DNA from 3 places in the Sporosarcina sp. P17b genome. Region 1 is predicted to be linked to each of the others. Evidence: riboswitches for the same ligand, from Rfam matches in the RefSeq annotation. Region 1 holds a riboswitch; each other region holds the start of a gene.
The links. A riboswitch is a leader RNA that binds a small molecule or an ion and turns the genes downstream of it on or off. The one in region 1 is predicted to bind cobalamin.

Region 1 (11,021 bases):
TTCTTTCGATAATCTGCATTAATCAAGAACAAGAAGAGATAAAAAATACCGATAATCACTACAATGAGAATCATCGCAAATTCAAACATGACATTTCGCTGATGCAGTTGCATAATCTCATTTTGCGTTCCAAACGTAATCGATTTTGCTATACCTCCAACGATAAAATCATGATTGGATGCCTGAATGATAATTTCGGCGGTCGAACTCTCCAATTCAAAAAAAGCCGCCATCGAGTTATTACCGGATACATTCGTTTCCGGCGACTCCGAAATATCCCCATCTTCCAAAACCAATTTCCCATTTACGAATATCCGGCTCGCATTTCTTATATTCCCTTTCAGTAAACCAAAATACTTCGTGTCCGACGGTATATTCGCAACCACCATCCTGTACGTTGCATATCCCGTACTGTCATACGTATTGCCTTCTTGGTCGTGCATCCAACTTCCTGGAACCACTGTGTACTGCAGATTGTGTGGGGTTTCATCGCTGAAATCTTCAGGACTTCGTAACTGCTTCCAATAAAACTCCCACTCTCCGTCAAGTGCAATTACACCTTTTTCTTGAAAACCTGTTTCGGATAGATCAACTTTCCCGTGGCTGATGGAAGTATCCGCCTTTAGGGCTTGTGAATAATAATAGGCAAGAGCTATCAACGTTATGACAATGACGATAACAAAGTATTGCTTACTACGTTTCAATAGTCTCACCTTCTTGTCATTTATTTCTTATTATTTTACCATGGAATTACAATATTAATAGTTCTTAATGTGCATATATTTTTAATTTTCTTTCATCCTTAAGCTGATTATCTACAACAATCTAACTCCTTCTTCCATAATACCGGCAGTAAAATATAACCCCCAGCTTCTATTGCCTTTCCCAAGTATGCGAAAGGACATTAAAGAACGCTTTTTCGGAAAACGTGAAAATCAACCACTCTTGCTTTTACGATCAGCACTTGGCATAATTGGCATCATCTTACTGTTTTACGCAATCGATCATCTGGTGATAGCAGATGCCGACATGCTCAACAAAATGAGCCCTTTCTTCACGATCATTTTCGCAGCATTCTTTTTAAAAGAATATGTAAAACCGTATCAAATCTATAGCATTGTAGTAGCTTTCCTCGGCACTCTGTTCATCATAAAGCCTTCATTCTCGCTTGATATTGTCCCATATGCAGCTGGGATCTTATCAGCAGTTTTTGCCGGAGCTGCTTATACGGCGCTACGAGCACTTGGCAATCGAGAACAGTTTTACACGGTGGTGTTTTACTTCTCAGGATTCACCACAGTAGTGCTCTTGCCATTTGTCATTTATGGATACGAACCGATAACTATGCAGCAGACATTGTTCTTACTTCTTGGTGGCGTCTTCGCAACGATTGGGCAATTTGGTATCACGCTCGCTTACAAATTTGCACCTGCAAAAGAAATATCTGTTTTTAACTATTTCACGGTAGTGTTTACAGCATTACTTGGTCTAGCGTTTCTCGGACAAGTACCTGATCGTTTTAGCGTCCTTGGTTATATCATCATTTTCGGTGCATCGCTCTTTATGTTTTTGAAAAACAAAGGGGAATCTAAAGATACGTAACAAAAAAAGGAATTCAAAATTATAGTGATTTTGAGTTCCTTTTAATCGACCGTATGAAATGGTAGCAGATTGACTACAAACAGTTGCCTGAAAGCACATTCGAAATAATTGCGAGACGTGTAGGTAATGCTTTTTATGCTGGAATATACTCGGAAGAATGCACTACCTTCCTTTCTAATTTCTCGATACGTTCTTTTTCAATAATTTCAATTAACAATTCAAATATGTTTTTTCTTTGATCGACTTCTCTATAGATTTATTTAAACATACAAAAACACTTACGTATCACTGCCGATCTATAGCAACTGTTATTTGTCGTCCACCTTTTGCTTAAAGGAAATGTACGTAGCAATGGATAAGGTTATTAGAGAAATGCTCACAATTATTTGAGTTAGGTGTATTATTTGTTCGAATATATTTAAACGGGGTTCGTACGATAAATTGAATCCCATCGTAGCAATACTTTCAAACAAACTGACTATCAATATTTTTACTGTGCTATATATGTGCGATAAATCGTAATTTGCTGCACCGTTTACAATGGGCTCACTATACAAATTGTAAGCACTTCTTACAATAGCTGCCAACAGCATAATTTCAATCAGACTTTTAACAGCCAACAACATACGGTCTTTCCCGTCTAAATCAGATGATTTCTTCTCTTTGGATAATATGTCTTTAAAGAAAGCAACGACTATTTCAATGGATCTTGATAACAATCGCGCGAATAACACCACTGTAATGCTTAGTAAAAAATTGCTTAGCGAGAATACTTCATTTTTTGTTTTCCATGAAAATATATCAAAAGTATAAAAAATGAAATAGGCACAGAGAATCAAAAGGAATTCCATATACAAAAACAGTGAGAGATTTAAATTCTTCTTATTGCGACGTATAATATACCCGCTCAGCTTCTGCGGTACATCCACGTGAGGATTTTTCCCCAACTTAGCGTACTTTAGATCAGATTTGAGCAATTCAACTGCGTAAGAAGAAAGAAGTACAAGAATTTCACTAAATAGCAATATAACTATAAAAAAGCGATAAGAATACAGTAGATCTAGTTTATATTCATATGTGATTAATAGAGTAAATAATGTTGTCATAAAAATAGGCGTAATCGCTATAAATAGATGAGGTCTATTTCTCTCTACAGAATCTGACGAAAATTCGGGATTTTTCAATGGAACAGTAAATAATAGATATATTGCTAAAAAAATAAATATTGAAAAGGACAAAGTATTCCGTTGAATTTGCTCTGCTATCATTGTAGCAATCACACTAATACGTAAAATGACTATCACTTTTGACTTAAAAATCAGATAGACTGAAGTTCGAGTAAAACCAACTTGCTCCACCGAAAGCAATAATTTCTTTTTTATGGTTGCCAATTTATCCAGCAAATCTTGACAACCATTTTCAGTTACCACAAATTTATTTACTAGCCATGAGAATAGAAAAGCGGCCGACAGCATTATACCTAAACCTAGCCCCCGGAGTAGTAGTGGTGAAAAAAGTTCATCCAAAAATTGTTGAAATTTTAACCCGTCTTTAGTGAACTCCTTTATCAGGCTACTATCCAAACTTTGAAAACTCATAACATAAATAGAAAAGTGAAAAAGGAGTAGCGAAAAAAATAAAAATACGAGAATCCATAGGGCGTCAGAATAATGTTTAAAACTTTTAAGAACTCGGTCACATGTCTTTTTGATCATAATTATAATCGCCTCCACTCTCTGTATGTAAAATACAGCCTTACTTATAATACTAAACTTGCTATAAAATTTGTATTTCAATTCGCTTTTACAAACTGAAGGTTCTAGAGTGCAACATTTATTAAGGAATACATTTTAATTCCTGATTGTTTATACACCGCAGAACAAATGGAAGTATGATCGTCATTATAGTTAAAACCATAAATATAACAGCGAGTCGGCGTGAGGTGAAGAAGTTACATAAATAAATTGTATCTGTTCGTAAGACAGTGTTTAGAAACATTTCTGTCATTCTACAGTAAATTCAATAGCGGCAGGCTCTTTCAACTGTGAACCTGTACCAGACGAAACACGCTTGTCCACAATCAGAGTATACGTTGCACCCGACTTGAAACTTTTCTCCGGAATAATTTCTAATACGGTACCACCTTCTTGCAAGGCATAATCGACTTTAACGGACTTGCCGGATTCTTTTTCTACAATATATGTATTACCGCTGTTGATTGTATTTTCATCTACAGACTTATTAAGTTTCACGCTCCACGTCTTAGTTTTCTTAACGTTTTCTCTCTTTTTAGATGTTTTGAATCCTTCCAATGAATTCAAACTATCATTTTCATTTACAACACCTTTTTCTGATAAAAAATTAAAATTAGTCATCTCATCGTTAGTAGAGTTATAGAACTTCACATTATATGGTGCGCCATATTCCGCAAAATACTTCGGCAACAACTCCACGTTGTTTTCTTCATTATACGTTTCATCATTGAAGAAAGCTTGTATACCATTCAACTCTTTTGTAATTTCTCCCCCCTGTTCAATCACTATTTTATAAGGGTTAGCATCTAGTAAATTAACACCTACTCCACGATATCGCAAATCCGGCATTTGCGAATGATATGTAGTACTGATATAAGAATCTTCTGCCACCACGTCTTATGAATTATGTTCTTGCAATTGCACGAATTCATTAAATGGTAGTCCAAATTCTATTTCCCTAGCTTTTTCCTCTTCTTTGTAATACTCTTCAATAATCTTATCCATTTTTGTTATTCTATTATTTTTTTCATCACGTAAATATACATCAGCAGTCTGAGAAAAATCTACATTAAGCAAGTCTACCGTCATAGCAAATTTCGTACTTTGGACTCCTATTTGAAATGGATTCACAAACCCTATAGCTGGATTTTCATAAACCTAAATATGATAGTCCTTCACTCTAGCCACTTCACTACTTCCTAAATACAACACAATATCTACAGTATTTTCACCATTTACATTTTGCGACTTATTAATGAATTACAACAATAACTTTCTTCTTGGGATAGTCTGAATGTATCATTGAAGCTTGCTGTATATCTATTTGTATGATACACATATACCATTTATAATTTGAGTATTCAGTAAAATAATCACCTGAGTCAACAGGTATCATACCCCTTCCTCTATCCGTTGCACCTAAGAATTTATATTGCTTAAGTTCATATTTTTCATTTTCATTTCTTAAAAATGAAGTTATTGATATGCAACTTTTTTATCTATTCTTCGTAACCTTCCTTCAATTGTTACTCGTTGCGTATATGCCGGCTTAATCGAATAAAAAAGCTCTCCAACAAATTTCTCAGTTGAAGAGCTCCTCGTTTTATTATTCTTTAGTTGTCTAAGTAGGGGCTAAATTGTTTAGGGACCTGGTAACTGTTTCGATACGTTCTAAACCAAGCTGCTCCAGTAGTTAATCCTTTTCAGCCGGCAAATGCTGAACGAGCGTCAAATATGTAGATAGTTCAGTTCCAAGAATCGGATTCTCTTCCGGCTGTCCGGAAGGATTTTGTTCTTGTATAGCACGAGCCTGTGCTTTATCAACTGCCCGCTTTTTACGCCATGCCTCAAAATATTTTTCATCTTCCCATGTAGTGCAAATGTGAAGTTCATCATGATCTTCAACATCTTCTTTCATCCATACTTCCATCCGAACGAATCCCTCAAACGTATGGACAGCTTTTGGTTTTTCAAAACGTGCCGCAACTTCTTGACCCTTTCCTTTTTCAATCCGAATTACATTAACTGCCGTCATCTGGCTCATATGAGCGCCTCCTTATCAATGAATCCTTATGTTAACGCACAATACATTGCGCATCGTAAGTGTCTATACTATAAGGATACTCTTTTACTTCACCTGTGTACATTCAAAGGTATATCAGCAAAGGCGCAGGGAAAAATAACATTGGGTCTCGCAAAATTCATTACTGTTTTAAATTTTGGAGACTGTTTACTTCTTTTCACTTTACCCTTCGTCTTCTATCCATCTCAAGCAAACAATAGCTAACGTAGCTAGAACGAGTTTTCTAAAAAGGTGGCGGCAAGTACCTCAGAATGGAATGCGAATCCATACATGAGATAATGTTCTGGCGGTTATTCCCAAGCATCACCACATGAAAATAGGTATTCGGGCGCCAATTTCGCTTACATTTGAATAGCACCTACACCCCCTATCGACTGCAAACTAGTAGGCAGCTTTTTCCACACAAGCGCTTCTTCCAGTGCTTCCATCGATATATCCCGCCTTCCTTGCAAGTCCGATATTGTGCAGGTGATCCGAATGAGTTTTACCTGCGTACGATTACTCCATTTCCGTTCGAAACAGACATCACCTATTATATTCAACTGCCCAGCAGTAAATCTCGCAGTCTGTTCCAGTTGTTGAAACGAAACCTTACCATTACGGAGATCATTGCATACCGCATACGTTGGAGTTCGCGTGTTTTCGCTATCAAACGATGGGTGTAATTCAACTACGTTCATGAAAATCTCCTCTATAATGAATGGCAACTACTTTCTATCTCTAGTATAGAAAACTCGATGGGTGAAAAATCAACCATCTTGGACTTCTGTATCACATTCGAGTCTTGCCTGTGCTATACTTTATTGATTGAATAAGTTAAGAGAATCAGAAGCCGGGGAATTCGGTTGAAAGCCGAAGCTGTTTCCGCAACTGTACATGCCGACGAAGTGAGAACATGCCACTATTTAGTTAACTTGATGGGAAGGCTCTCACGGATGGATGACGCATAAGCCAGGATACCCACCTGATTCATTCAGTATTTTGCTCTTCGGAAGATAAGGGAAGATACGGCATACTCTCTATTTGGCATGCAATTTGCTATAGATTTTTTTGCCGCCGCCCGATATCGATATCGTGGCGGTTTTTTCTGTTCGTACATAAGCAAAATGCAGAATTTGTTCAAAATCTATTGAAAGGAGTTGGAATGAATGAAGAAAGACAACCGGTTTCTTTGCTATCCATTTATGAGGGAATCCGTTTCGACGGTAGACTTTGAAATCCGTACAGACTCATTAACTACGCGAATTGGCGAAGCAATTGCTGTAAATCCTGTTCAGCGGGTGTGTGATGATTTACATTATCTGCAGCCCATGGCCTATCACTTGAATGGTTCTGTACGCGGTAAAACCGCTATCTTCTCGGAAGACGTGGAAAAACTGAGTGAGATGTATGACTTTTATACAGATGAGACGCAAAGTTTGATTGACCGCTTTGTGCTACCACAAGGTACCCATGCCGCTTGCGTGTTGCACGTTTGTCGAAGCGAAGCGAAAAAATCTGTACGCGCACTGCATAAAGTGTCACTTGAACGTGAAGTGCCTGATATTTTATTCGACTATACACACTTGCTTGCCAATGTGTTGTTTGTGATGGCCGTCTATACGAATAAAGTATGCGGTGTCGAAGAAATTCAATTCGTTAGTAAATCGTATCCCATCAGAAAGAAAAAGAAAGTAGTGGATAATTAATGAGTAAAAAAAACGTATGGGTCTGGACATCAGTCCTCTCCCTATTCCTCGTTCTGGCCGGCTGTTCGTCAAATGATACCAACACACCTGCAGACAAAGATCAAAAACCAGCCGTCGAATCAAATGAAGTTTCCAGTTACACAGTTACAGATGATGCCGACAATGAAGTCACCTTCGATAAGGTGCCTGAAACTGTGATTTCCCTGCAACCAAGCAATACAGAAATTTTATATGCCCTCGATGAAGGAGATAAACTGATCGGAGCGACCGACTACGATACCTACCCTTCTGAAGCACTGGGCGTGGAGCGGATATCTGATTCTGTAACCTTCAACGCAGAACGCATTGTCGAATTGAAACCTGATGTAGTGCTTGCATATACAATCGGCGAGGATGAAGCATTGAATACGTTGAGAGACTCAGATATCCCTGTGTTCGTCATCGAGTCCGCTTCTTCCTTCGACGACGTATACGGTGACATTATACAGATTGCGGAAGTAATGAACGTAAAAGACCAAGGGGAAAAACTGGTTGATTCTATTAAAAGCCGGATTAGTAAAGTACAGGAAAAGCTAACCCAAATAGAAACGCAACAGCAAATGTATTATGAGATTAGCCCGGCCCCGGACATCTACACAACAGGAAGCAATACGTTCCAACAAGAGATTTTCGATTTGGCGAAGGTGAACAACGTGTTTGCTGACCAAGAGGGATGGATTAAAGTTTCAGAAGAAGATATCCTGAAGAAAAACCCCGACGTGATCATCACTACAGTGTCCTATGAAGACGATGCCATTGCCAATATTAAAAAACGCGAAGGCTGGGACGTCCTGGATGCAGTGAAAGAAAATCGCGTATGGCAACTCGACAGCGATATTATGTCACGTCCGGGACCGCGCATTGGAGAAGCAGTTGAACTACTGGCGAAATCAGTGTACCCTGACGAGTTTAACTAGACACCTGACCTCTACACGCCTCGAAAGTACTGAAGAAGAGTCTTCCAATCGATTCCTCGATTCGGAAGACTCTTCTCTTTGATATTGCACTGTTTTTCCAACAGTGCTAAAAGCTTACCTCTTTAATAAATGTTGTGTGACGCATGAACACGTGTTTTTCAAAACCAGCAACAAGTTATTCAGAAATCCATACCCGCCGCAGATGACGATTTATAATTGTTTGTGTACCTGGTACCTTCTTTAAAGCCTGGCATCATCTTTTATTCAATCGAAGCTATAACAAAATCATCTTCTTCAACAGAAGAAGGTTTCTCAATAATCACGGTGATTTTCAAATCTTGCGCCTTATTTCCCGCTCCATCTATCGCACTGTACGTTATCGTATAAGTGCCACTAGTAGATGTATTAATATCATTAATAACTACCCCAGAATTATCGGTAATGACAGTTTGAAGCACGATTATTTTACCTGAATAGTCTACCGCTTGAACAGCCGGAAGTGTAAACTTCTCTCCATTTTTAAGACTCAATTGCTTCTCACCATCATATTTCCAAACTGGCGATTTGTCAGTTGGTTGCTGCGGCTTGTTGTCTTCAGTGGGGACGGAAACAGATGCTGTTTTAAATAAGAAGGATGCAAATTGACCCCGTGTAGTCGTATTCTTGGGATTAAACGCAACTGCAACCGGATTGGTAATATCGAAAAAGTCGAGTACATCAACAAATGGGCGAGCTTCCGCTTTGGCTGATTTTAAATCTTGTACATCCTTTTTAAATGTTTGCTTCGCAACAAATCCTACAAGATCTGTTTTGTGAATGGCATTATAAGCGCGAACAAGCACAATTGCCATATTCTCACGAGTAATTTCACCAGTCGGGTTAAGTGTACCATCAGCTTGACCGTTGAAAACTCCTTGATCCTTTACTAAGGCTGAGTATTTCAGTAATTCTTCATTTTGTATTGACTTATTATCAGTAAAACGCGGTTTTGTCTGATAGTCTGCTGGAATATCATATCCAAGAGATACTAGCCATTTCCCCATCATTTTTACAACGTCAGAACGTGACAATGTCTTGTTAGGTTTAAACGTTCCATCCGCATACCCCGAAATGACTCCTTGTTCAACAAGTTCTATTATTGCTTTTTCATGTGAACTATTTTCTGTATCAGAAAACCCTTTCGCGCTTGTAGTGATCGGCGCAGTCATCAGAACGATTATTGCCATAAGCACGATTAATACGTGATTTCGTTTAGATTGAATTGTCATGCAAACTTTCCTCCTATAAATTTCATATATAGCACTATACAATTATATCAATAATCAATAGAAAGTATACACAAATCCCCATATGAATAAGCTACTTTATATCTTGGCCAATTGTACAATCAAGTTAGCCACCTAAATTCAAATAAAAAATGCCACTATAAAATTCGTGTATCATTGAAGTTGCGAGACTAACAATGAGAGGAAGTTTTATAGTGGCACAACTTGAGAGTACCATACAAAACCGTAAAAATAAACACCTGTCGGCTTTTGAGCGCGGTCAAATCGGGGCACTTTACAAGTATGGAAATACCAACCGAGAGATTGGTGGACGCTTAGGACGCGTTAATCAAACGATTGCTTAATGAACTGAAGCGTGGAACCACGCCCCAGCTTAAGACGGGTCGCACGCCCTATACAACCTATTTCGCTGAAACAGAACAGGCGATATATGAACGAAATCGACTTCAGTGCGGTGCGAAAAGCAAACTACTTATCGCGAATGAATTTATCGATTTAGATGTATTGCGCGTTCGAAATATAGACTTGCCGATGAAACTGAGAAGGAACACCAAGGCTAAATGCATCCGAAGAAATCGCTGTGTTTTGGGCATGGGTATTGCTGAACGACCCGTTGAAATTGAAGACACCAAGAATTCGGTCATTACGAAATTGATACGGTAGAAGGACAGAAATCTTATGACACCGCATTATTGACGCTTGTTGAACGAGAATCTATTATGTGATTCTACTAGATGATTAAGATCATGATTCGGCCGGCTTTGCGATGAACCAGTTACGATAGGATTTCGGTGAGCGGTTTCCTCAAGTATTCAAAACGATTACGTCGGATAATGGCAACGAGTTTTCCAATATGACAAAGAGGCTACAAGATATCACGGATGTCTATTTCGCTCGTCCTTATGCTCCGTATGAAAGAGGATCCAATGAGCGACACACCGGTCTTCTCAGACGATATATTCAAAGGAAAAGCGTATCTAATTACTCTACAGAGTCTATTCAACGTATTTATCAGGCACTGAATCAGTTGCCCAGGAAGATTTTGAACTATCGATAGCCATCCATTTTGTTTGAAGAAGAGTTGGCTAAGTTAGCATAGTATTTCCAAAACTAACCCGTTAATTGAGGGATTACATTCCCCCTCATACATACACTGGATTTTATCAAAGTAGCTAATTTAATATTGCAATTCAAGGTTTTATTTTGCAATAAAAATAGTCCCTCTATTGATTTCTCAGTCAAGAAACTATCTCATCTAACTGTCTGAATAATGGTGGAGTTGTGTCGCAAACAGTAGCGATTCTTTAGACTATTGTCGAGACGAATTCCGACGTCACCTAATTTGTGATTCAGTACTAGAATGACATAATCGGGAAACAATTTAAGAAATATACCGCTCAATACTCAATATCTCTTCAACTTTCATTAAACAATAATCAACATAAGCTTCTATAGTTTTCTCAAACGGTGGTGGCAAATAGCGTGGAAGTTGTTCTATGTCTATGTAAGGTTCAGTCATTTTATCAGAGGAGTAGTAATATGGGAACGTACTAAAAGAATAATTAGACAAATGCTTTCCCATGGGTATTTTTGTTTCGATCGGGTTCCGATGTATATACCGGCTAACCGCCAGCATAGCTTGCGGAGTATCC
Region 2 (11,021 bases), on a different contig from region 1:
TTGTTAGTACGTTACAGAGGACGATGGACTATACGAAGAATATCATCAAAATATGCATATTTTGATGAGAGTAAGGGAACCTACTATATAGGAGGTGAGCTGGAATTGGCACAACATTATTTTATAGGCATCTCTACTGCTCATCCAGTCGAAGAAATAGCCCAGCAATTTCGTGCTGAATATCAATTGATAGAGAAATACAAAGTGATTCCACACGCAAAAGATCTACATTTAACTATGCGCTATATCGGTGAGCTCGATGAAACCAAACTCCCATGGCTGAAATCTTGTCTACAGAAAATCGCTCAATCGAATAAAGGATTCACAGTGTACGTAAAAGGCATGTCTTTCTTCGGTTCTGCAAGTGGACCACGTGTCGTTTTTCTTGCAGTTCAGCCTTCGAGTATATTAAGCGAATTACAAAGACAAATCGCCAGACGGGTTGAAAATATTCTGGAGTTGGAAAAAGATATACGCTTTGTTCCGCATATCACAATAGCTAAAAAAAGAAAAACGACGGATAAGCTGCAATTAGAAAAAAAGATGATTGAACCTGTGCCTATTACAATAGAAGGTTTTTCTTTATTCAAGATTCATCCGAATGAAAGTCCCTCATATGAAACAATTGCTTATTTTCCATTTAAAAAGAGTTGATTGCATAATTTGCAATCAACTCTTTTCTGTTTATTAAACTTTAAACCGTGACATATCATGTTGAAGTTGTTCTGCAAGTTGAGCCAACGATTGTGAGCTCGAAGTGATTTCCTCATTAGCAGCCAACTGTTCTTCTGTTGCAGCACTAGTAGACTGAGCTTCTGCAGCTGCTTGAACAGCCAATTCTTCCACTTGTTTGGCTCCTTCTGTCACTTCATCGGTCATCGCACGAATTTCTTCAATTGCTGCAGATACCGTTGATACCTTTTCACTGACGTCTGAAGTAGCATGCTCGATATCCATGAAGATAGAATTTGTTTTTTCTGTGGATATTAGGCCTTCGGCAACACGCTTTCTGCCTTCGTCCGTGCTCGTTACTACCGTTTCTACATCGTGAATGATTGTATCAATCATTCGGCCAATTTCTTGAGTAGATTGCTTGGACTGCTCCGCCAAATTCCGTACTTCCTCGGCTACCACAGCAAAACCTTTACCATGTTCTCCAGCACGCGCAGCTTCAATCGCCGCGTTTAGTGCAAGTAAATTAGTTTGTTCAGCAATCGCTGCGATCATCGAAGTGACACCTCGAATACTTTCGGTGTGCTTAGACATTTTATTAATAGTCGTCATAGAGTCCCCAATGTTTTGACTAATATTCGTCATCTGATTGGTTGTTTCCCCCATAAGTGCAGAACCTTCCTTAACCAATCGCGCCACATCTTCAGAAGAATTCAGCATTTCTTCGTTATCTTGTGTAATGACATCAATTGCAGTTACCATTTCACCCATTGAGACAGTAGATTGATTGACAATGTTTGCCTGCGTCTCACTTGTTTGCAAATTCTTTTCTGAAATTTCCGCTACCATTTCAGACGCTGCCAAACTTTCTTCAGCACTAGCGGATAATTCTTCTGACTGTGCTGCTAATTGCAAAGCTGAACTTTTCGCACGATCGATGATCCCACGTAAATCAGTAACCATTACATTCAGCGCAATAGACATATCACCGATTTCATCATTGTTTTTTATCTTCACTTCATCTATCGCAAAGTTTCCAGCCGATACTTCAGTAAGCGCTAATGTCATTCGCCCAACAGGAACGCTAATCAGACGACTGATCACAATCGTGATGACTATACTACCAATGATACCGAATATAATTAAGAATCCTGACAATAAAGATGCACTTTTTGTATAGCTTGCTACATCTTTTTCTAAGTCTAGTTGCATTTGTCTTTGATATTCAGTTATTAGATTGATATTATCCGAAATCGTCTCTTGATAACCAGCCCCGTTTGTTCCTACTGCAAGTGCTTGTTCATCATTCCCCGCACGTTTCTCTTCTATAATAGAGAGAAGTACTTTATCGTATTCAGTACTCGCTTCTTTAATAGATGATAAAGCTTCCTGCATAGAGTTGTTTGTTATAATTCTCCCCAGTTCATTTAAGCGTTCTTCTATACGTAATTGAGTTTCTTCCAATTCTTTTATGTAAGATTCAGAACCGTATAACATGTATCCTCTTATATTCTTAGCTAAATTATTTTGATCACTTTGCTGCTGCTCTAATAAAATCACTTTATGCATCCGATCATTAATTAAAAACGAATACTTTTCATTAACACTTTTTAGCGACAAGAATCCGATAACTCCTATAATAATCATGATGATAACCACACTCATAAAACCAAACCACAGCTTTTTCCCCACTGTAAACTTCATGTTTTCCATTCTCCTCTATTAAATTGTCAGTACAAATCCAAACTTTATATCCAGTTATAATTATAACTCAATATAGTTATTTTCGTATAGACTTTACCAAAATATACTTAAAAACATAACCTTTGACATGTTATTTAATTATATCTGATAATACCTCACCATTATTAGACATTAAGTTTTCTGAGACTGATAAACGAACATACATATCGTGACTTTATGCTATTAATATACTGAAGCAAAAAATGGGAAAACGTAGAATTCTTCAGCAATAGATGTCGCTAAACGGAACGTAAATACTCTAACGTTTCTCCATCATACGACACGAACTTTTTTCTTTCGTCAGAATGGTAATTATTTTGTTTTTCTAGTATACTAGAATTTCATGACTCTTGAGAGAAGTACTCAAGGTAATCTATCATTTCTACATACATTTACAAAAAAACACAAAATTAAAAGCAGTATTAGACTGAAGTAGTTAGGACGTGTTACTCGTGTCGACAGAACTTTTTATCACAACGGACTTTCAACGCCGATGGGTCAATGAATTGACTGAGGCAGGTCCGTTTTTCAGTAGCTTTTCAGAACGATCTGATCAGCTCTCAAAATTCCCAAAAGAGAATATAGAAAAACTTGTGGAAATGGGCTATACGACGCTTACCCTACCTAGAGAATTCGGAGGCGCGGGTAGCACAGTGACGGACATGGTTCTTTTCCAAGAGACCATAGCTCGCTTCGATAGTGCTACCGCTCTCGCAATTGGCTGGCATCAAGGAGTTGTTGGTGAGCTGTACGAGAGCCGTAAATGGACGGAAGAACAACTGGCACAGTTTAGTGAAGCTATTCAACAAGGTGCGCTTGTTAATCGCTCCGTTACAGAAGCACAAACTGGTAGTCCAACTCGTGGCGGCCGTCCACAAACAACCGCAGTACGCACTGAAAATGGCTGGGTGATTTCAGGAGAAAAGACGTTTACAACTATGGCGCCTGCCCTTACTCATATCCTTGTATCTGTTTGGATTGAAGAAAAACAGAAAACAGGCTTCTTTTTGTTGCCAAGTGAAACGGCTGGTCTTTCCATTAAAGATACTTGGCATATGATTTCAATGCGCGGTACAGAAAGCCAGACGCTTGTGCTAGATCATGTCCAAGCAACAAACGAACAGTTAGTAGAAGTGAATGAAGCACCACGCGCTAATAACCAGAATGGCTGGCTTTTACATATTCCTGCATGTTATATGGGAATTGCCCAGGCGGCTCGTGATTATGCAGTGCACTTTGCGGCTACTTATCAGCCAAACAGCCTCAATGAACCTATCGCTTCCCTTTTCAATATTCAAACGCAAATCGGAAAGATGGATTTAGAGCTAATTAAGGCACGCCACTTACTTTACGATATAGCAGGTATTTACGACGATTCTGCGCGTCGGGTTCACTTACAAAATGAGCTTGGAGTAGCGAAATCGATTGTGACAAACAGTGCAATTGAAATTGTTAATTTAGCAATGCGTATTGTTGGTGCAAAGAGTTTGGAATTATCGAACCCTCTTCAGAGACATTATCGCGATGTACGGGCTGGTCTTCACAATCCACCGATGGATGATATGACGATTACAAAACTTGCACAAGCAGCAATAAGTGGACAACAATGATTAAACGTCTACTCGTGAGCGGTTACAAAGCCCATGAACTAGGAATTTTCAATGAAGACCATCAAGGTATACCTATCATCAAAAAAGCATTGACGGATCAATTATTGGCACTTCTAGATCAAGGGCTTGAATGGGTTATAGTCAGTGGACAGCTCGGTGTTGAAACGTGGATTATTGAATGTGTGTGGGAATTGCAGGAAGACTATCCTCAATTACAATACGCGGTTATTACCCCATTTCTTGATCAGCAATCGAAATGGAATGAACTTAAACAAGAAACATACGAGCAGATCATAGCACTAGCCGATTATTCTGTAAGTCTGACGAATAAACCTTATGAAGCACCTTGGCAATTTGTCGAGAAGAATAAGTTTTTACTTCGAAATTCAGATGCTTTGTTACTTCTATATGATGAAGAAAACGAAGGTTCACCAAAGTTCCTGAAAAAAATGGCGGTACAGCTAGCCGAGACAACCAACTATGAGTTATTATCTATAACCGCTGATGATCTACAACTTATCGCGGAAGATTTACAACGTGAACAATGGGAATAAGAAAAAGCGAAATGCCGAAAACAGGCATTCCGCTTTTCTTATTTGGATTTACTTAATTACTTTTAAAACTTGCTTAAATTCATCTGTCCCTGCCTCACCAAGTAACTCATATAAAGCGGTTTCTACAGAAGTTCCAGACACTCCTAGATGCTTCATCTTTTGCAAACCAATCATTTTATTTGCTTCCGTTCTGGAGGTCACAGCATCTACTACTACTTCCACTTCATAGCCCTGCTTCACAAGATCAGCTGCTGTCATATAGACGCATATATGCGTTTCTATTCCCGCAATTAATACTTGCTTTCTTCCCAGCTTCCGCAGTTGGTTGACAAATTCTTCATTGCCCATTGCGCTGAATGTCATTTTGGCAATCGGTCGCTGACCTTCAAGCAAGTTCGATAACGATTCAGTAGTCGGCCCTAAACCATCAGGGTATTGTTCTAGCCATAGAATGGGAACATCGAGTACTTGTAATCCTTTAATCAATTTTTCCAGGTTATCATGCAATTCCTTACTTTCATTGACGATTTGTGCGAGCTTTCCTTGAACATCTACTAGTACGAAAACTGTTTGATTTGTTTGCAACATGTTTTATTCATCCCCTTTTCAACATTCCTGCTAGTATAGCATGTTTACAGATTTATTAGAAAACATCCATCTCTGTTTAGTTACGTAAAAAACCGACTCTCTTTCGTTAGTGAAAGAGAGTCGGTTTGGAATGGTTATTAGTTTTGTACTGTCGCTTTTTGTTTTGCTTTTGCTTTAGCTTCAATACGTCGAGCATGCAAGATTGGCTCCGTATATCCACTCGGCTGTTCTGCCCCTTTAAAGATCAGGTCAGATGCCGCCTGGAACGCGATGGAATCATCGTAGTTCGGTGCCATCGGTTGATACAATTCATCATCCGAGTTTTGCTGATCTACTACTTTTGCCATCCGCTCCAAAGTTTCCTTTACTTGTTCTTTCGTACAAACGCCATGACGTAACCAGTTTGCAATGTGCTGACTCGAAATACGTAATGTTGCACGGTCTTCCATTAATCCGACATCATTGATATCAGGAACTGTTGAACACCCTACTCCTTGGTCGATCCAGCGAACTACATAACCTAGGATTCCTTGTGCGTTGTTATCTAGTTCCGATTGTACTTCTTCAATAGACCAGTCCGCATTAGGTGCCAATGGAATATCAAGGATACCATCGCGGTAATCGATTGAACTGTCGATTCCAGCTTGCACTTCTTTAACATTTACTTCATGGTAATGCAATGCATGCAAAATGGCTGCTGTTGGTGACGGAACCCATGCAGTGCTCGCTCCCGCTTTTGGATGAGCAATTTTCTGTTCAAGCATTGCGGCCATTAAGTCCGGCATAGCCCACATTCCTTTACCAATTTGCGCGTGTCCAGGTAGACCCGCTCCAATTCCGACTGCAACGTTTGCAGATTCATAAGAAGATAGCCATTTAGATGTCTTCATATCCGCTTTACGAATGACTGGACCTGCTTCCATAGATGTATGAATTTCGTCACCTGTACGGTCAAGGAATCCAGTATTGATAAATGCAATACGCTCTTTCACTTCATTAATTGCAGATTTCAGATTCAATGACATTCTGCGCTCTTCATCCATAACCCCAATTTTAATCGTATTGCGCTCAACACCTAGTAGATCTTCAATACGATCAAATAGTTTGTTTGCAAATGCCGCCTCAGCCGGACTATGCATTTTCGGTTTTACGATGTAAATAGAATTGTGAAGCGAGTTTTTAAACTCTGCGTTTTCTTTAAAGTTATGCGTAGCAATCAAAGACGTAAGAACACCGTCCAAGATGCCTTCAGGTACTTCATTGCCATTTTCGTCGAGGATCGCATTGTTAGTCATTAAGTGACCTACGTTACGTACGAACATCAATGAACGACCACGCAGTGTCAACTGCTTGCCATCACCACCAGTATACGTACGATCGGCATTTAGTTTTCTTGTAACTGTTTTACTACCACGCTTGAATGTAGATTCCAAGTCACCCTTCATTAGACCAAGCCAGTTACGGTATACGCCAACTTTATCTTCGGCATCCACTGCAGCAATCGAGTCTTCACAATCCATCAATGTAGAAAGTGCCGCTTCAAGTACTAGATCTTTCACACCCGCTTTATCACTTTTCCCGATTGGATTATTCTTGTCGATTACGATTTCGATATGCAATCCATTATTCACTAACAATACAGCAGTCGGCGCGTCTTCTTTGCCATTATATCCAACAAACTTGGACTCATCTTGCAATAGAACCGTGTTACCGCTTTCAAGCGTCACTTGAAGTTTACCTTCTACAATTTTATAAGCCGTTACCTCTGCATGAGAACCCTCAGCTAAAGGTGCTGCTTGGTCTAATAATTTTTTCGCAAAATCAATAACCTTTTGTCCACGAATCGGATTGTATTGAACGCCAGCTTCAGCACCCGCATCATCACTAATTACATCCGATCCGTAAAGTGCATCGTATAGACTTCCCCACCTAGCATTCGCTGCATTTAATGCATACCGGGCGTTATCAATTGGAACTACCAATTGTGAGCCTGCTTGGTTTGCGACTTCATTGTCAACGTTAGCTGTTGTCACTTTAAAGTCTTCAGGAACTGGCTCTAAATAGCCAATCTCTTGTAAAAACTCTTTATATTTAGCGAAATCAATTTCGCCTTTATTATTTTGGTGCCATTCGCTAATAGTCTTTTGCAATTCATCACGTTTTTCTAATAGCGCTTTGTTTTCAGGAGCAAGTTCATGAATGAGCGAATCAAAGTTTGCCCAAAATTGATCTTTTTGGATTTCTAAGCCCGGTAGAACATCTTCGTTTACGAAGTTATACAGTTCTGTTGCGACTTGCAGTTTACCTACTTTTTCATAATTTATCATGGAAAAAAGCCACCCCTTAATATTTTTTGCGCTACTCTGTTGTATAACATGTAGCGATGAACACTATTTATCATCGATTATTCAGCAATACCCCATAGCCTGCTAATTACAAAACAGCACATAAAAGATGATTATTTTCTTCATTTGAAGACGTGTTAGTACATATCATACCTAAAGTCTAGTTAACTTTCAACTGAATTGTGAAAATTTTCACATCTCGATTAAGTAGATGTGATTGTAATCATCTACAACAGTTATATAACAGTTTATGTAGAGAAGTCTTCACTCCTCTCGCACCTATCTTTCTACTTTAATAATTGTTCTATAGGTAGTAATCATTAAATATAGATAGCAAGTTGACACCTGTTTTTCCATATGATAGCTTTAGAGACAATCATCTGAATTGAATAGTTTGAAAAATAGGTGAAATGAAAAATTTTTCATTTCCTAATAGGGAATCCTTTCTTGGAGCGGTCCCGCCACTGTGAAGACGCCCAGCGTCCAGCCAGATACCTGCCTATTTTTCACAACGCTTAATCCTACGGTGAATAGGGAAGTGTTAGACACACGCAGTCTATAAATACGTGCTTTTTTATGCATGTGTTTTATACATACGCGACCTTCTAACATTTCCCCGAGAAATGTTTTTTTATTACAAAAATTTCAAGGGGGAATAATCAATGGTTAAAAGTAGTATCGCAGGCTATCCTGTTATAGGTGAAAATCGTGAATGGAAACGTGCACTCGAGGCATTTTGGTCGAACAAGATCTCACAAGACGAGCTTCTTCAAACAACGAAAGAAATTCGATTGGCCAACTTAAAAAAGCAGCAAGAGGCAGGCGTGGACTTAATTGCCGTGGGTGATTTCACATTGTATGATCGCGTACTAGATACATCTGCAATGTTCGGCATCATACCTTCACGCTATAACTGGAAAGGCGGACAAGTTTCCACTTCCACATACTTCTCAATGGCTCGCGGCAATGACGAGGCAGTTGCCTCTGAAATGACCAAGTGGTTCAATACGAACTATCACTATATCGTACCCGAATACGAGGGTCAGCGTTTTGAGTTGACGGAGAACAAGCCACTTGCTGCCTATCGTGAAGCAAAGAACGAACTAGGCATTGAAGGGAAACCCGTTCTTTTAGGGCCTTATACATTATTAAAATTATCTAAAGGATACGCAGAAAAAGACGTACCATCCATCATCTTGCAATTGATTCCACTTTATCAAAAAGTTTTACAGGAACTACAGGATGAAGGTGTGCAGTGGGTCCAAATCGATGAGCCTATTCTATCTACCTCCATTTGCTCAGATGAAATGAAAGCTGTCACTGAAATATATTCACAGTTGACGAAAAATCTCGATGGACTGAATATTCTTTTGCAGACTTACTTTGATTCAGTAGAACATTATGTAGAGACTATCGCATTGCCAGTTGCAGGAATTGGACTTGATTTCGTCCACGGAGGCGAGAAAAACTTAAAGAACTTGGCGCAATACGGTTTCCCTAAAAACAAAGTGCTTGCAGCCGGAATTGTAGACGGACGCAACGTATGGCGATCAGATTTGGAGGAAAAACTAGTATTATCTGAAACAATCCAGAAGCACGTTTCAGCTGACAACTTGTGGATTCAACCATCTTGCAGTCTGCTTCACTCACCTGTTACGACTCGTTCTGAACAGAAGCTTGATGCAACGATCTTGAATGCTTTAGCATTTGCTGATGAGAAAATTGAAGAAATCAAAACGATTCAAACGTCTTTACTACATGGAAGGGAAAAAGTCGCTACGGAATTCAAAAAAAGCGAAGAAGCATTGAACGCATTTAATGCGCTCCCTGCTCGTAACAATAAAGAAGTGCGTGAAGCAACGTCCGGAAGTTTACTTTCCGAAAGTAAACGAAGTTCACTATTTGCGGAACGTAAAGTGAAGCAGCAGGAAAAATTCCAATTGCCACTACTTCCTACTACTACAATAGGTAGTTTCCCACAAACTCCGGAAGTACGCGCTACACGTAATAAATGGAGAAAAGATGAAATTACAGATCAGCAGTACAAAGACTTCGTACATGCCGAAATTAAAGAATGGATTGATATTCAAGAAGACTTAGGGCTAGATGTATTAGTTCATGGTGAGTTCGAACGGACGGACATGGTTGAATACTTCGGAGAAAAGCTAGACGGCTTTGTCTTCACTGAAAAAGCTTGGGTTCAGTCCTACGGTTCACGTTGTGTGAAGCCACCAATCATCTTCGGAGACGTTGCATTCATTAAACCGATGACAGTCGAAGAATCCGTTTATGCAAAATCACTCACAGATCACGAAGTAAAAGGAATGCTTACAGGTCCTGTAACCATTTTAAATTGGTCATTCGTTCGTGATGATTTGTCAAGAGAAGAAGTGACAAACCAAATTGCACTTGCTTTACGCAAGGAAGTCGAAGCGCTTGAAGCGGCAGGTATTCATATGATTCAAGTAGATGAGCCAGCACTTCGTGAAGGTCTTCCATTGAAAAAAGCTGAATGGAAACACTATTTAGATTGGGCAGTCAATGCATTCCGCGTGTCTACTGCATCCGTAAAAGATACGACGCAAATCCACACGCATATGTGCTATTGTGATTTCAACGATTTTATTGAGGCAATCAGCGCACTTGATGCAGATGTCATCTCAATTGAAACTTCACGTAGTCACGGTGACTTGGTTGAAGCTTTCAATGAGTATCACTACGACAAAGGAATCGGCTTAGGCGTCTACGACATCCATAGTCCACGCGTCCCAGCCGTTGAAGAGATGACGGAGATTATCAACAAAGGCCTTGAAGTTCTCGAGCCCAACCAGTTCTGGATTAATCCCGATTGTGGTTTGAAGACAAGAAAGCGCGAAGAAACGATTGCTGCATTAAAGAACATGGTCGTCGCTACTGTACAGGCACGAGAAAAGCTAGGCGTAGTTGCGGTTAAATAATGAATTTAGAACTGTCTAAGAAACTATATTCGTTTCTTAGACAGTTTTTTCTTTGAAAGTTTTTATTAGAGTAGCTGACGCTGGTGTTCGTGAGGGGATTTGCGCTTCGGAAGGACGTATTTCCGGAGGGTGGGCGGTGAACCACCTCTAGTGCAAAGATGTGCTCCTAACGCTTCACTTTTACTCGCAAAAGCCGTAGTTCGCTATGGCTCTCGCACCAATCTCTTGCAATGCGAGTAAGCGATACTCTTTGTAGTGCATTAAGGTTATGGTTATGGTTGTGATTAATGTTGAGCTTTCAAGGCTATGAGCGGTTATCAAGGTTCTATGATCACTTAGATGAATCTATGAGCACTCGTGGCGTCTGATAGAGCGGATTCTGCGTGCTATAGAGCGCAAAATGTGTTCTATGAGCGCTCAAACGGATTCTATGAGCGAAAGCTGGATGCCGAAGCTTCCATCCCCTTGCGCTCACTAAGTAACTAACTATCCATAAACTCTTGCTCTTAAACATAACAACACAAAAAGGATGCCCCATGAAGTAAGTAACTT
Region 3 (11,021 bases), 190 kb from region 1:
AAGTTTATCGAAGGTAGAGAAATCTTTTTTACATAGATCTTCTTACATATAATAAACTACTTAATGCATGGAATATAGTAACTTATGGATGTGAAAGAGATGCAAAGAATAGTTGTGCTTGTATCATGGCTAGTAGTCAGTATTCTATTTGGTGTATTAACCAAGATGTTAGATTTTGTCCCTTTCCTTGGAGATATCTTCACTAGAATGGGCATTTGGGTATTAATTGCAACTTGCATTGCGGCATACAGTCAAACAGCGATGCGGGCGGCGATTCATACATTACTATTCTTTTTAGGAATGCTGACCGGCTATTATCTATACTCCGCCCATTTATTCGGTGTGTATTCGACGAATGATATGAAGTACTGGGGGGGTATAGCAGTCGTTACGCCGTTTCTTGCGGTGATGGTCTGGTATGCGAAACATAGTAGATATTTGGCTAATTTTTTACCCGCGTTACCTATGGGGGTGATGTTAAGTCTTGCACTCGGAGTGGGATTGTTTTATTTTAATGTGAATTATTTAGAAGAGCTTATTATGTACGTCATTTTGTGCGTGATCTTCTACCGAGACCCTAGACAACTGTCTATCGTGATTATTCTTTCTATTATGGTCACAGGTGTAATTGAATTGACACCATTGTCTTGGTTCTTTGTGTTTTGATTTATCCTACTTTACGGACCCTTTCCTATCGATGAAGAGGGCTTTTTTTGTGGATGTGCAATCACCGAAAATAAAATTTTTCATATTGGTAAACAAGCACTAAAAGCCCAATCTTTCAGAGGGCTTTTGGGAATGAAATTACTGGATTTCACTACAGTGGAAGTAGTTTTAGAAGTTCCCGCCATGGAACATCTACTATAGCAACATGGTATTGTACAAGTTGGGGTTATTGGTTATGTAGCGGATAACGCGTTGACTTTTGTAGGTGGGTCCGTTCTAGGTCCGAACGTATTGACCATAGAATACAAAATCAACTATGTACGGCCCGCGATAGGTGGAAAAATAATTGCCCGGAAGACAGTTATTTCTTCAGGTAAACGTCAAGCCGTCTGTCGCTGTGATGTCTTTGTTGTCAAAGATGGGGATGAGAAGGTTTATGCCACTTTCTGACGGTTGTATCGGAAATAGCTACATACTAAAACGCACCCATTAGCTCGCGGGTGCGTTTTGTGTTATTTCATTTGCGTGCGCCTGCCGGTTGGGAGTAGATGGAACGTGGCTATGTTGACGTTTGGTCGAGTGATACCAGCTGCTAAACAATAAAATGATGATCACGAGATCGACCGCGTCGCCACCGTAATACATAAGCATTGCTCCTGCCCGCGCCTCTTCAATTGGCACACCGGAAGGCGGATAAGCGTATAGTAATTTGGATAAAATTCCGTGTCCTGCAAGAGCTACAATAAAGACTACTGTACGGTAGCGGAAACTATAGCGGTGAGAGACGGGATCGATGTATAACAGAGAAATAGTAAATAGATAACCCGCAACAAACACGTGTAGATGGATGATGATATGCAGCCAGAGATGGTGATGCATGGCGGCAAATAAGCCCGTCGTGTATAACAACCAAAGCCCACCGATGTTCAAAATAGAAGCGATGACGGGATGTGTATAGAACCCCGCGAGTCGACTTTTTAGCAAGTAGCTTACCTTCCTAGCCTGCCGAACGGGAAGTGCCCGCAGAACCAACGTCATAGGAGCAGCGAGCACCAATAGTAGGGGACCGAGCATGCCAAGCAGAAGATGGCCCAACATATGCCAAGTAAAATGAGCATGCGACAGTTCGGCTAGGGGTCCGACAACAGCGCTTACTGAAACGAATACGCCTGCGATCCACAACACCGTCCGTTTGTATGGCCATTTCCGCAAACGTCTTTGCCGATTGGAATGAAATACCGCGACGCTGTATAGCAGAATGGCCAACACCGCAAGCCCCCCAAACAGCCAATCCGTTGCACTAAGATAAGCATCATGTAGCATGAAGCACCAGCCTGTCCGCCGATCGGGCATCCTGGTGCGCTGACTTGATTAACAACAGACCAGCCCCAATCATCACAATCGCAGCAACGTTCCAAACAACATCATACGGAACAATATCTACATGATAACGAATCTGATGAATGCGCATAACCTTATGTTGAATGGTCCCGTCATACAATTGGAACGCACCGCCACCAAGCAACTTACCACCCCAGAACATCTTATGCCATAACGCATTCCTCTTACGCAAATCCGCTACCAAAAACAACGCGCCCACCGTCGCAAACCAGCTGAACGCATGAAACAAACCATCCGACACCAAGCCGACCGCCACAGTAGATTTATCATAAAACTTGTGCCAATGCAGCAGCTGATGAAACAGTGTCTCATCCAAAAACGCCACAAACCCGAGCCCAAATAATATACCCGCCCAGAGATTTCTCTTCTCATATGTTTTTCGATTCGTCCAATTCTTCACTTGCATGACCGTCATTATATACTGCTCCTTTCCTCACATACGGAGTGTTCCCTGAGGACAGGGGGATTAATACATTGTTGATGAGATGTGAGGGCTGTGGGACACAGGTGCATAGAGCGGATGCGTGGCTTCTATGATCACTTGTGGATTTCTAAGAGCGTTCGCGGGGTTTCTATGATCACTCGCGGGCCGTCTAAGAGCGTTCCCGAGGCTTCTATGATCACTTGTGGATTTCTAAGAGCGTTCGCGCGTTTTCTATGATCACTTGCGGGCCATCTAAGAGCGTTCCCGGGGTTTCTATGATCACTTGCGGTTGATCTAAGAGCGTTCGCGCGTTTTCTATGATCGCTCAGGGCCGTCTAAGAGCGTTCGCGGGGTTTCTATGATTACTTGCGGTTGATCTAAGAGCGTTCACACGCATTCCATGATCACTCGCGGTCGATCTAAGAGCGTTCGCGCGGCTTCTATGATCACTCGCGGTCGATCTAAGAGCGTTCGCGCGCCTTCCATGATCACTCACGGCCATCTAAGAGCGTTCACGCGCCTTCCATGATCACACACGGTCCATCTAAGAGCGTTCACACGCCTTCCATGATCACTCAGGACCATCTAAAAGCATCCACTCAAACAGACAACCATAGACAATTCCCTCAACTCATTATATAAATATATTAAAAAACCAATATTTGCATGGTAACTTTTCCCGCATAATCTGCTAGAATACACATAAAGGGAGTGAGAGTCGTGAAGATTGTTATTGCACCTGATGCATTTAAGGGTAGTTTGAGTGCGGAGGAAGCGGCCGACGCTTTATCTAATGGAGTGAAAAAAGTGTTTCCAGACGCAGAGGTCGTACGGTTACCTGTTGCAGACGGAGGGGAAGGGACGCTGAATGCGCTGATTTCGTCAACTGGCGGGACTATTCAAACGGTGTCTGTGCAAGATCCGCTTGGCCGAGTGATCGATGCACATCTGGGGGTGCTTGGAGACGGCGAGACAGCGGTTATTGAAATGGCCCAGGCCTCTGGATTGATGTTGCTTGCGAAAAAAGAACTCAATCCGATGAAAGCGTCTACATACGGTACGGGGCAATTGATTCGTCATGCGCTCGACCAAGGATATCGTAAATTGATCATCGGGCTTGGGGGCAGCGCGACGAATGATGGAGGTACAGGTCTGCTTGAAGCTCTCGGAGTGAAATTTAAAGCGGCAGGGTGGCCGTTAGAAATGAATGGCTCCACGCTTTCTGTTTTCGATGAAATCGATAGTTCGAAACTGGATAAGCGACTATTGGAGGCGGATATTCGCATTGCGTCTGACGTGGAGAATCCATTCATTGGAGACCAAGGAGCGTCGGTGGTTTTCGGTCCGCAAAAAGGAGCCGATCCCGAAATGGTCTTGGATTTAGACGAAGGACTGGAGCATTTTGCGGATGAGACTGAAAGAGTGACAGGTGTACGTCTGCATGAGCTGCACGGAGCGGGCGCGGCAGGGGGAAGTGCGGGTGCATTAATTGCCTATTGCGGTGCACGTCTGGAAAGTGGAATCAGTGTCGTGCTTGAAGCGATAGATTTTGCAAACCATCTTTCTTCTGCTGACCTTATTCTGACAGGTGAAGGAAAGACAGATCGGCAAACGCTTGCCGGCAAAGCGTTAATGGGCATCGCGAAGCTAGCGAAAGTAGAGGGGGTTCCGGTCCTCGTCATTTCGGGAACTATTGATGAAGCGGCACGTACCGAGTTACTCGAATGGTTCTCTGAAGTGCATGCATTGGACGACGGAGAGAAGTCGTTGGCTGAATTGATGACTGACGCAGCAAATTTATTGGAGAATAAAGCATCTATAGTTTTGCAAACTAGAAACTAGTTATTTTATTATGTAAGGCATAGTAAGCAAGCGAGTAGGGTATAGAATACACAAGGAGGTGGTCAGATGTTTCAAAATGCGATCGACTGGCTTGTAGGGCCGGCGAATAATTTCATTTGGACATATGTTTTAATCGGACTTTTATTGGCAGCAGGTTTATATTTCACGATTCGTACGAAATTTGTACAAATACGCTTATTTCGTGAGATGTTCCGTCTAATTGTAGAGAAGAAAGATAGCAACGACGGTGTATCACCATTTCAGGCGTTCACAATTAGTGCCGCGTCACGCGTAGGGACAGGTAACGTAGCAGGGGTTGCCCTAGCGATCGGAATCGGTGGACCTGGTGCAGTATTTTGGATGTGGGTTATTGCTCTAATCGGTATGGCAACTGCCTTCATTGAAAGTACATTGGCACAAGTATATAAAGTGAAAGATGGCGATACTTTCCGCGGAGGACCCGCATATTACATGCAAAAAGCACTCGGTTGGCGGAAACTAGGTATCGTCTTCGCGATTTTATTGACGATGTGTTTTGGGTTCATCTTTAACGCAGTGCAATCAAACACAATCAGTCAATCGTTCACTGACGTATTCGGCATTCCGCATTGGGCTGTAGGAGTTGGACTCATTGTCCTGACGGCAGTAATCGTCTTTGGCGGTGTGCAACGTATTGTTAAAGTAACGCAGACAATCGTCCCTGTAATGGCAACATTTTATATTATCGTGGCCTTGTATATTGTAATATTGAACATTACAGAAGTTCCAGCGATGATCGCATTAATTGTTGAGCACGCATTTGGAATTAAGGAAATCATGGGTGGCGGAATCGGTATGGCAATGATGCAAGGTGTACGCCGAGGTCTCTTCTCCAATGAAGCAGGTATGGGTAGTGTACCAAACGCAGCAGCGACAGCGAACGTATCGCACCCAGCAAAACAAGGACTCGTACAATCATTAGGTGTATTTTTCGATACTATCATCATCTGTTCAGCAACTGCCTTCATTATCTTACTAGGCGGCTTGTACCAATCAGGCGAAACGAATGGTATCTTATTGACACAAGCATCCATGGAAGTACACGTAGGCGCATGGGCACCATACTTCATCGCCGTAGCGATCATGTTCTTCGCTTTCAGTTCCATCATCGGTAACTACTACTATGGCGAAACGAACATCGAATTCATCAACGCCAACGTCATGTGGAAACGAATCTATCAAGTACTCGTACTCGCAATGGTCTTTTTCGGAGCTGTTGCAAAAGTACAAATAGTCTGGGACATGGCTGACCTATTCATGGGACTAATGGCCATCATCAACCTAGTCGTTATTCTACTCCTAGGCAAAATCGCCTTCAAAGTACTCGACGACTTCACCAAACAACGAAAAGCTGGCAGAAACCCCGTCTTCAAATCAGCTAGCATCCCTGGCCTAAAAGGAGCAGAATGTTGGGAAGAAACAGCTGAAAGAGCGGAAGATCGTTTGTGATATTGATAGATGATATCAGGATTTTCAAGTTGTGAACTTTGGCCTTACGTTCTTGAGACTTTGAACTGGTACTAAAAAACAGTGAAGTTTCTAGGTGGTCTACGTTAGAAAGTAGGATTGTAGCGGAAGCAGGGGGCGACTCCGGGAGGATCAGCGTGAGTCTGAGACCCTGGACAGGTGCCTTAATTTCTGCAAAGTACTCAGAAATACGGCAAAGCGAACCCTTCGCTGTTCGCTTGGCTCAGGCCACGCCCTCCGGAAAGCGTCCCCCTGCTGAAGCGGAAATCCCTTCTCCTAACTAATTTCACAATCTATTTAAAAACGTTCACACAAACAATTTAGTCAAGAAGTAAAAAGTTTGATATACTATAAAATACTGAATAAGAAAAATCGAATCGTAGTTCAGAAGAAGGATTCTGAACATCGGTTCGATTTTTGTTTTGCATGTTTGAACACAACATGTTAGGGTTGTATATGAATCAACACACTATATATAGTGTATAACAGCATTTAGATGAATTGGTACCCACCACGTTTAAAAGGGAATCCGCCACTAACGGAGCTGCCCCCGCAACTGAGGGCACGGACGACTATCTTATGAAAACCACTGCTTCGGCGGGAAGGAAAGATGGAAGAACGATGTGCCAGCCAGTAGACCTGCCAGTCATCTCAGCAAAACATTCTTCGGGGTTGGAGAGTGAAAGCACAAAGCAGTCTTTTTTCAGTCTGCCTAAAACTTTCCGCTATCTACTACACGTCAATCGACGACTCCCGATTATATCGGGAGTTTTTTTATTTAGTACATAACCGAATTAATTAACTAAAGGGAGCGGATATAATGGCTATTATTCAAGAATCTGTGGGACTTAATTTATTGATGGAAAACTTACAACAGGAATTCGGCAAGAAACAAATTGAACCGTTGATCGAAGCGAGTGAGAAATTCCAAGAGCGTCACCCCGCAAGCTCAGCAACTGAGTGGACAAACGCTATGGTGCTAGAGTCTTTAAGCCGTATTGATGAAGCGAATGCGTATTGGACGTTTGTAGCGGCGCGTATTTATTTATTCGACGTCTATGCAAAGCAAAAAGCATTGCGTGGAGCGGATGTTTATACCGATTTTGCGAAAAATGTAGAACGCTTGGTGGAACAAGGTTTATATACACCCGTTTTGACTGAAAAGTACAGCCAGGACGAGCTGCAGGAAATCGGTAAGCTACTTGATCCTTCTCGTGACCTATTATTCACATATATCGGTTTGAAAACATTGGTAGACCGCTATGTAACAGTAAACTTTAAGAAGCAGTCCGTAGAGCTTCCGCAAGAGCGCTGGTTAATCATCGCGATGACGTTAATGCAAGACGAAACAGTAGACCGTATTCATAAAGTCGGCGAAGCGTATTGGGCGATGAGCAACTTGTACATGACGGTAGCGACGCCTACATTGTCGAACGCAGGTAAGATGCACGGTCAGCTATCAAGCTGCTTTATCGATACAGTAGATGATTCACTGCAAGGAATCTACAACAGCAACACCGATATCGCAAACTTGTCGAAATTCGGTGGCGGGATCGGCGTCTATATGGGGAAAGTTCGTTCACGCGGTGCATCGATTCGTGGTTTCGAAGGTGCGTCAAGCGGTGTTCTTCCTTGGATCAAACAGCTGAACAACACAGCAGTCAGTGTCGATCAACTCGGTCAACGTCAAGGTGCCGTAGCCGTTTATCTCGACGTATGGCATCAAGATATCTTCACGTTCCTCGACCTCAAGCTCAATAACGGGGATGACCGTTTACGCGCACATGATATTTTCACAGGCGTATGCTTGCCGGACTTGTTCATGGAGAAAGTCGAGTCCCGTGAAGACTGGCATTTATTCGATCCACATGAAGTTCGCACGAAAATGGGCTATTCATTGGAAGATTTTTATGATGAAACAAAAGGACAAGGAACATTCCGCGAGAAGTATGAAGAATGTGTCCGCAATGAAGATCTATCGAGAGAGACGGTTTCAGCGATTGAAATCATGAAACGTATCCTACGTAGCCAGCTGGAGACAGGAACACCATTCATGTTTTACCGCGACGAAGTAAACCGTATGAACGCTAATAAGCATGAAGGAATTATTTATTCTAGTAATTTGTGTACAGAAATACTACAAAATATGTCAGCATCTACACATGAATCGGTTACACTCGAAGACGATATGGTCGTCACACGCACGAAGCCAGGCGATTTCGTTGTATGTAATCTATCATCGATCAACCTTGGAAAAGCAGTGACAGCAGACGTTTTAGACCGCTTGATCAAAATTCAAGTACGCATGCTCGACAACGTTATCGATCAAAACCAAATTCCAGTTGTACAAGCACAACGCACAAATGCACGCTACCGTGGAATTGGACTTGGCACATTTGGTTGGCACCATTTACTCGCATTGAAAAACATTCAGTGGGAATCAGATGAAGCCGTGAATTTCGCAGACGAATTATATGAAAATATCGCGTATTTGACAATTAAAGCTTCAATGGAATTATCAAAAGAAAAAGGCGCGTATCCATTGTTTGATGGTTCGGATTGGCAAACGGGCGAATACTTCGAGCAACGCGAATACGATTCCAATAAATGGCGTGAACTGCGCATGGATGTGGCGATGAACGGTATGCGTAACGGCTACTTGATGGCAGTTGCACCGAACAGCTCGACGTCGGTTATCGCAGGCTCAACAGCATCCATCGATCCAGTGTTCAAGCCGTTCTACCATGAAGAGAAGAAAGACTATAAATTACCGGTTATTGCACCGGATCTAGATCACAATACGTATGACATTTACCGTCGTTCTGCTTACATCGTCGATCAGCGCTGGTCTATCAAGCAAAATGCCGCGCGTCAGCAGCACATCGATCAGTCGATTTCATTCAACATCTATGTACCGAACTCCATCCGCGCATCTGTTATTTTGGATCTGCACTTGCAGGCATGGAAATCCGGCATGAAAACGACGTACTATATGCGTTCAACCGCAGCGGAGATTGAGGAGTGCGAGTGGTGTCATTCTTAATCGCCTATGCATCCTGGAGTGGCAACACGCAGGAAGTAGCGGAATTGATTACGGAACGGTTACAAAATGAAGGTGTCGAAGTCGATACCTATCGTATCGGCATCGGCCTCATCCCAAATGTTAAAGAATACGACGCGTTGTGCATCGGTTCATTCACATGGGAAAAAGGAGCAACGCCGGATGAAGTCAAAGATTTCGTGGCGGACGTCGGCTATAAACCCGAGCTCGTCTACGTCTTTGGCACAGGGGATACCCAGTTTGGCGGCGATGATCTATTTTGCAAAGCAGCAGACAAGCTAGCGAAATTTTATCATTCCCCATTTGAACCATTGAAGATTGAGCAAAGCCCACGCGGCATGCAAGAACAAATCGTTACGAATTGGACGAAAGGAGTGCTCGAACATTGGCGACACTTACACGAGTAAAAGTACTGAATCCTGCAAACCCGAATAAGGCAACAGCTATTTTCGGAGGGGAAGCAAGCGGCATCCTGAACTGGAACGACATCGCGCACCCTCATTTCTATACACTACGTCAGCGAATCCGGGCTCTTTTCTGGACAGCGAATGAAGTGGACATGACACAAGACGTCAAGCAGTTCTCAAGCCTGACAAAAGAAGAGCAATCCGCATTCCTAAAAATTATCGGCCTACTCGCTACACTTGATGGTCCACAAACCGTCATTGCAATGAAAATCGCAGACTTCACAACGGATCCTTCCGTCAAGTCGATTCTAGCGACAATTGCAGACCAGGAAAGTGAACATAATCACAGCTACGCGTACGTACTTTCATCTGTCACGAACTTGGACAAGCAAATGGAAGCTTTCGAAATGGGACGTACAGATGAAGTATTAATGAAGCGAAATGAACGAATTGTAGACGTCTACAATGAATTTGCGGAGAACCCGACAATCGAAACTGTTCTAAAAGCGATGGTCTACACGACTTTATTAGAAGGTCTATTCTTCTACAGTGGTTTCGCGTTCTTCTATAACTTGGCGCGCCACCAGAAAATGGTCGGCACATCGACGATGATTTCGTACATCAACCGTGATGAACTGCAACATGGTAAAGCGATCAGCGATATCTTCCGAGCAGCATTGGCTGAAAATCCAGAGTACAACACAGACGAATTCACGGAATGGATCTATGACCAATTCCGCCACTCCGTCGAGCAAGAAGTCATCTGGAGCCGCTACGTATTAGGAGGCATCGATGGCCTGGAGCTGGAAGAGATGGAAGGTTACATCAAGTATCGCGCAAACAAAATGTTGCGCATGCTCGGCTTGAGCGAAATTTACCCAGAGTTCACGGACAATCCAATGAAGTGGATCCGCGCGTACGTTGATAACTTCGACGACACAAAGACGGATTTCTTCGAGCAAACTAGCCGTCAATACGTGAAGACTAGTGATTTGAATGGTTTTGATGATTTGTAATAGATGAGGAGGAGAGGGACCCGTGATGGGTTCCTCTTTTTGTGTCTAGAGTTGGGGTGGGCACCGTTGATCAACTTGTGCTGTTTTTTTTGAATGGAAGTCATTTCTGGAATGCTCAATGAACATGGCTGAGTGCTCTATCAGGCAACTTAAGCGCTCTATGCCAGTGCGTGACCGCTCTATCAGCCGTGTTATCCGCTCTAAGCCGCCCCGCGACCGCTCTATCGGGCATGCTATCCGCTCTAAGCGACCCTAGCCGACCCAGCCGACCCACATAAAAAAACCGAGCGGGTCTAACCCCGCTCGGTCTCTTCACATCTATAAAATTACTTCTGAGCTTCTGCAGTCTTGTGCATAGTCTTGTTTTTCGCAAGATTTACGTGCCAAGATAGAGCTTCTTCCAAGATGTGTGGAGTTTGTCCGCCAACTTGTTCACATGCTCTGTTGTAATAATCGCGTAGCTCTTCCTTGAAATCAGGGTGAGCACAGTTCTCGATCAACAGCTCCGCTTTTTGTCTTGGAGCCAAGCCGCGAAGATCCGCGTAACCTTGTTCCGTAACAATTACGTCTACATCATGCTCCGTGTGGTCTACGTGAGAAGAGAAAGGTACGATGGATGACACGTCTCCGCCTTTTGCGTAAGACTTCGTAACGAAAATCGCGATGCGCGCGTTACGAGCGAAGTCACCAGATCCACC

Region 2: another riboswitch for cobalamin. It lies ahead of metE (5-methyltetrahydropteroyltriglutamate--homocysteine S-methyltransferase); the one in region 1 lies ahead of CSV76_RS06880 (hypothetical protein).
Region 3: another riboswitch for cobalamin. It lies ahead of CSV76_RS06020 (ribonucleoside-diphosphate reductase subunit alpha); the one in region 1 lies ahead of CSV76_RS06880 (hypothetical protein).

The regions. Positions count from the first base shown of each region.
Region 1 is NZ_PDYP01000004.1:226,747-237,767, reverse strand. Features, by position in the region: gene CSV76_RS06915 (histidine kinase) at 1-704, opposite strand, end outside; gene CSV76_RS06910 (DMT family transporter) at 877-1,602, shown strand; gene CSV76_RS06905 (hypothetical protein) at 1,911-3,317, opposite strand; gene CSV76_RS06900 (Ig-like domain-containing domain) at 3,606-4,205, opposite strand; gene CSV76_RS06895 (hypothetical protein) at 4,254-4,445, opposite strand; gene CSV76_RS06890 (antibiotic biosynthesis monooxygenase) at 5,050-5,400, opposite strand; gene CSV76_RS06885 (magnesium chelatase subunit ChlI family protein) at 5,781-6,119, opposite strand; cobalamin riboswitch at 6,236-6,422, shown strand; gene CSV76_RS06880 (hypothetical protein) at 6,588-7,127, shown strand; gene CSV76_RS06875 (ABC transporter substrate-binding protein) at 7,127-8,083, shown strand; gene CSV76_RS06870 (S-layer homology domain-containing protein) at 8,344-9,351, opposite strand; gene CSV76_RS17960 (helix-turn-helix domain-containing protein) at 9,564-9,713, shown strand; gene CSV76_RS17955 (hypothetical protein) at 10,223-10,426, shown strand.
Region 2 is NZ_PDYP01000002.1:316,587-327,607, forward strand. Features, by position in the region: gene thpR (RNA 2',3'-cyclic phosphodiesterase) at 106-654, shown strand; gene CSV76_RS03515 (methyl-accepting chemotaxis protein) at 688-2,376, opposite strand; gene CSV76_RS03520 (acyl-CoA dehydrogenase family protein) at 2,868-4,025, shown strand; gene CSV76_RS03525 (SLOG family protein) at 4,022-4,579, shown strand; gene CSV76_RS03530 (hydrolase) at 4,628-5,167, opposite strand; gene CSV76_RS03535 (malate synthase G) at 5,305-7,494, opposite strand; cobalamin riboswitch at 7,899-8,029, shown strand; gene metE (5-methyltetrahydropteroyltriglutamate--homocysteine S-methyltransferase) at 8,175-10,469, shown strand.
Region 3 is NZ_PDYP01000004.1:41,659-52,679, forward strand. Features, by position in the region: gene CSV76_RS05990 (DUF6518 family protein) at 100-666, shown strand; gene CSV76_RS05995 (PaaI family thioesterase) at 877-1,116, shown strand; gene CSV76_RS06000 (cytochrome c oxidase assembly protein) at 1,156-1,989, opposite strand; gene CSV76_RS06005 (DUF2243 domain-containing protein) at 1,979-2,485, opposite strand; gene CSV76_RS06010 (glycerate kinase) at 3,212-4,333, shown strand; gene CSV76_RS06015 (alanine/glycine:cation symporter family protein) at 4,400-5,821, shown strand; cobalamin riboswitch at 6,324-6,500, shown strand; gene CSV76_RS06020 (ribonucleoside-diphosphate reductase subunit alpha) at 6,699-8,882, shown strand; gene CSV76_RS06025 (flavodoxin) at 8,870-9,307, shown strand; gene CSV76_RS06030 (ribonucleotide-diphosphate reductase subunit beta) at 9,286-10,323, shown strand; gene CSV76_RS06035 (succinyl-CoA:acetate CoA-transferase ScpC) at 10,650-11,021, opposite strand, start outside.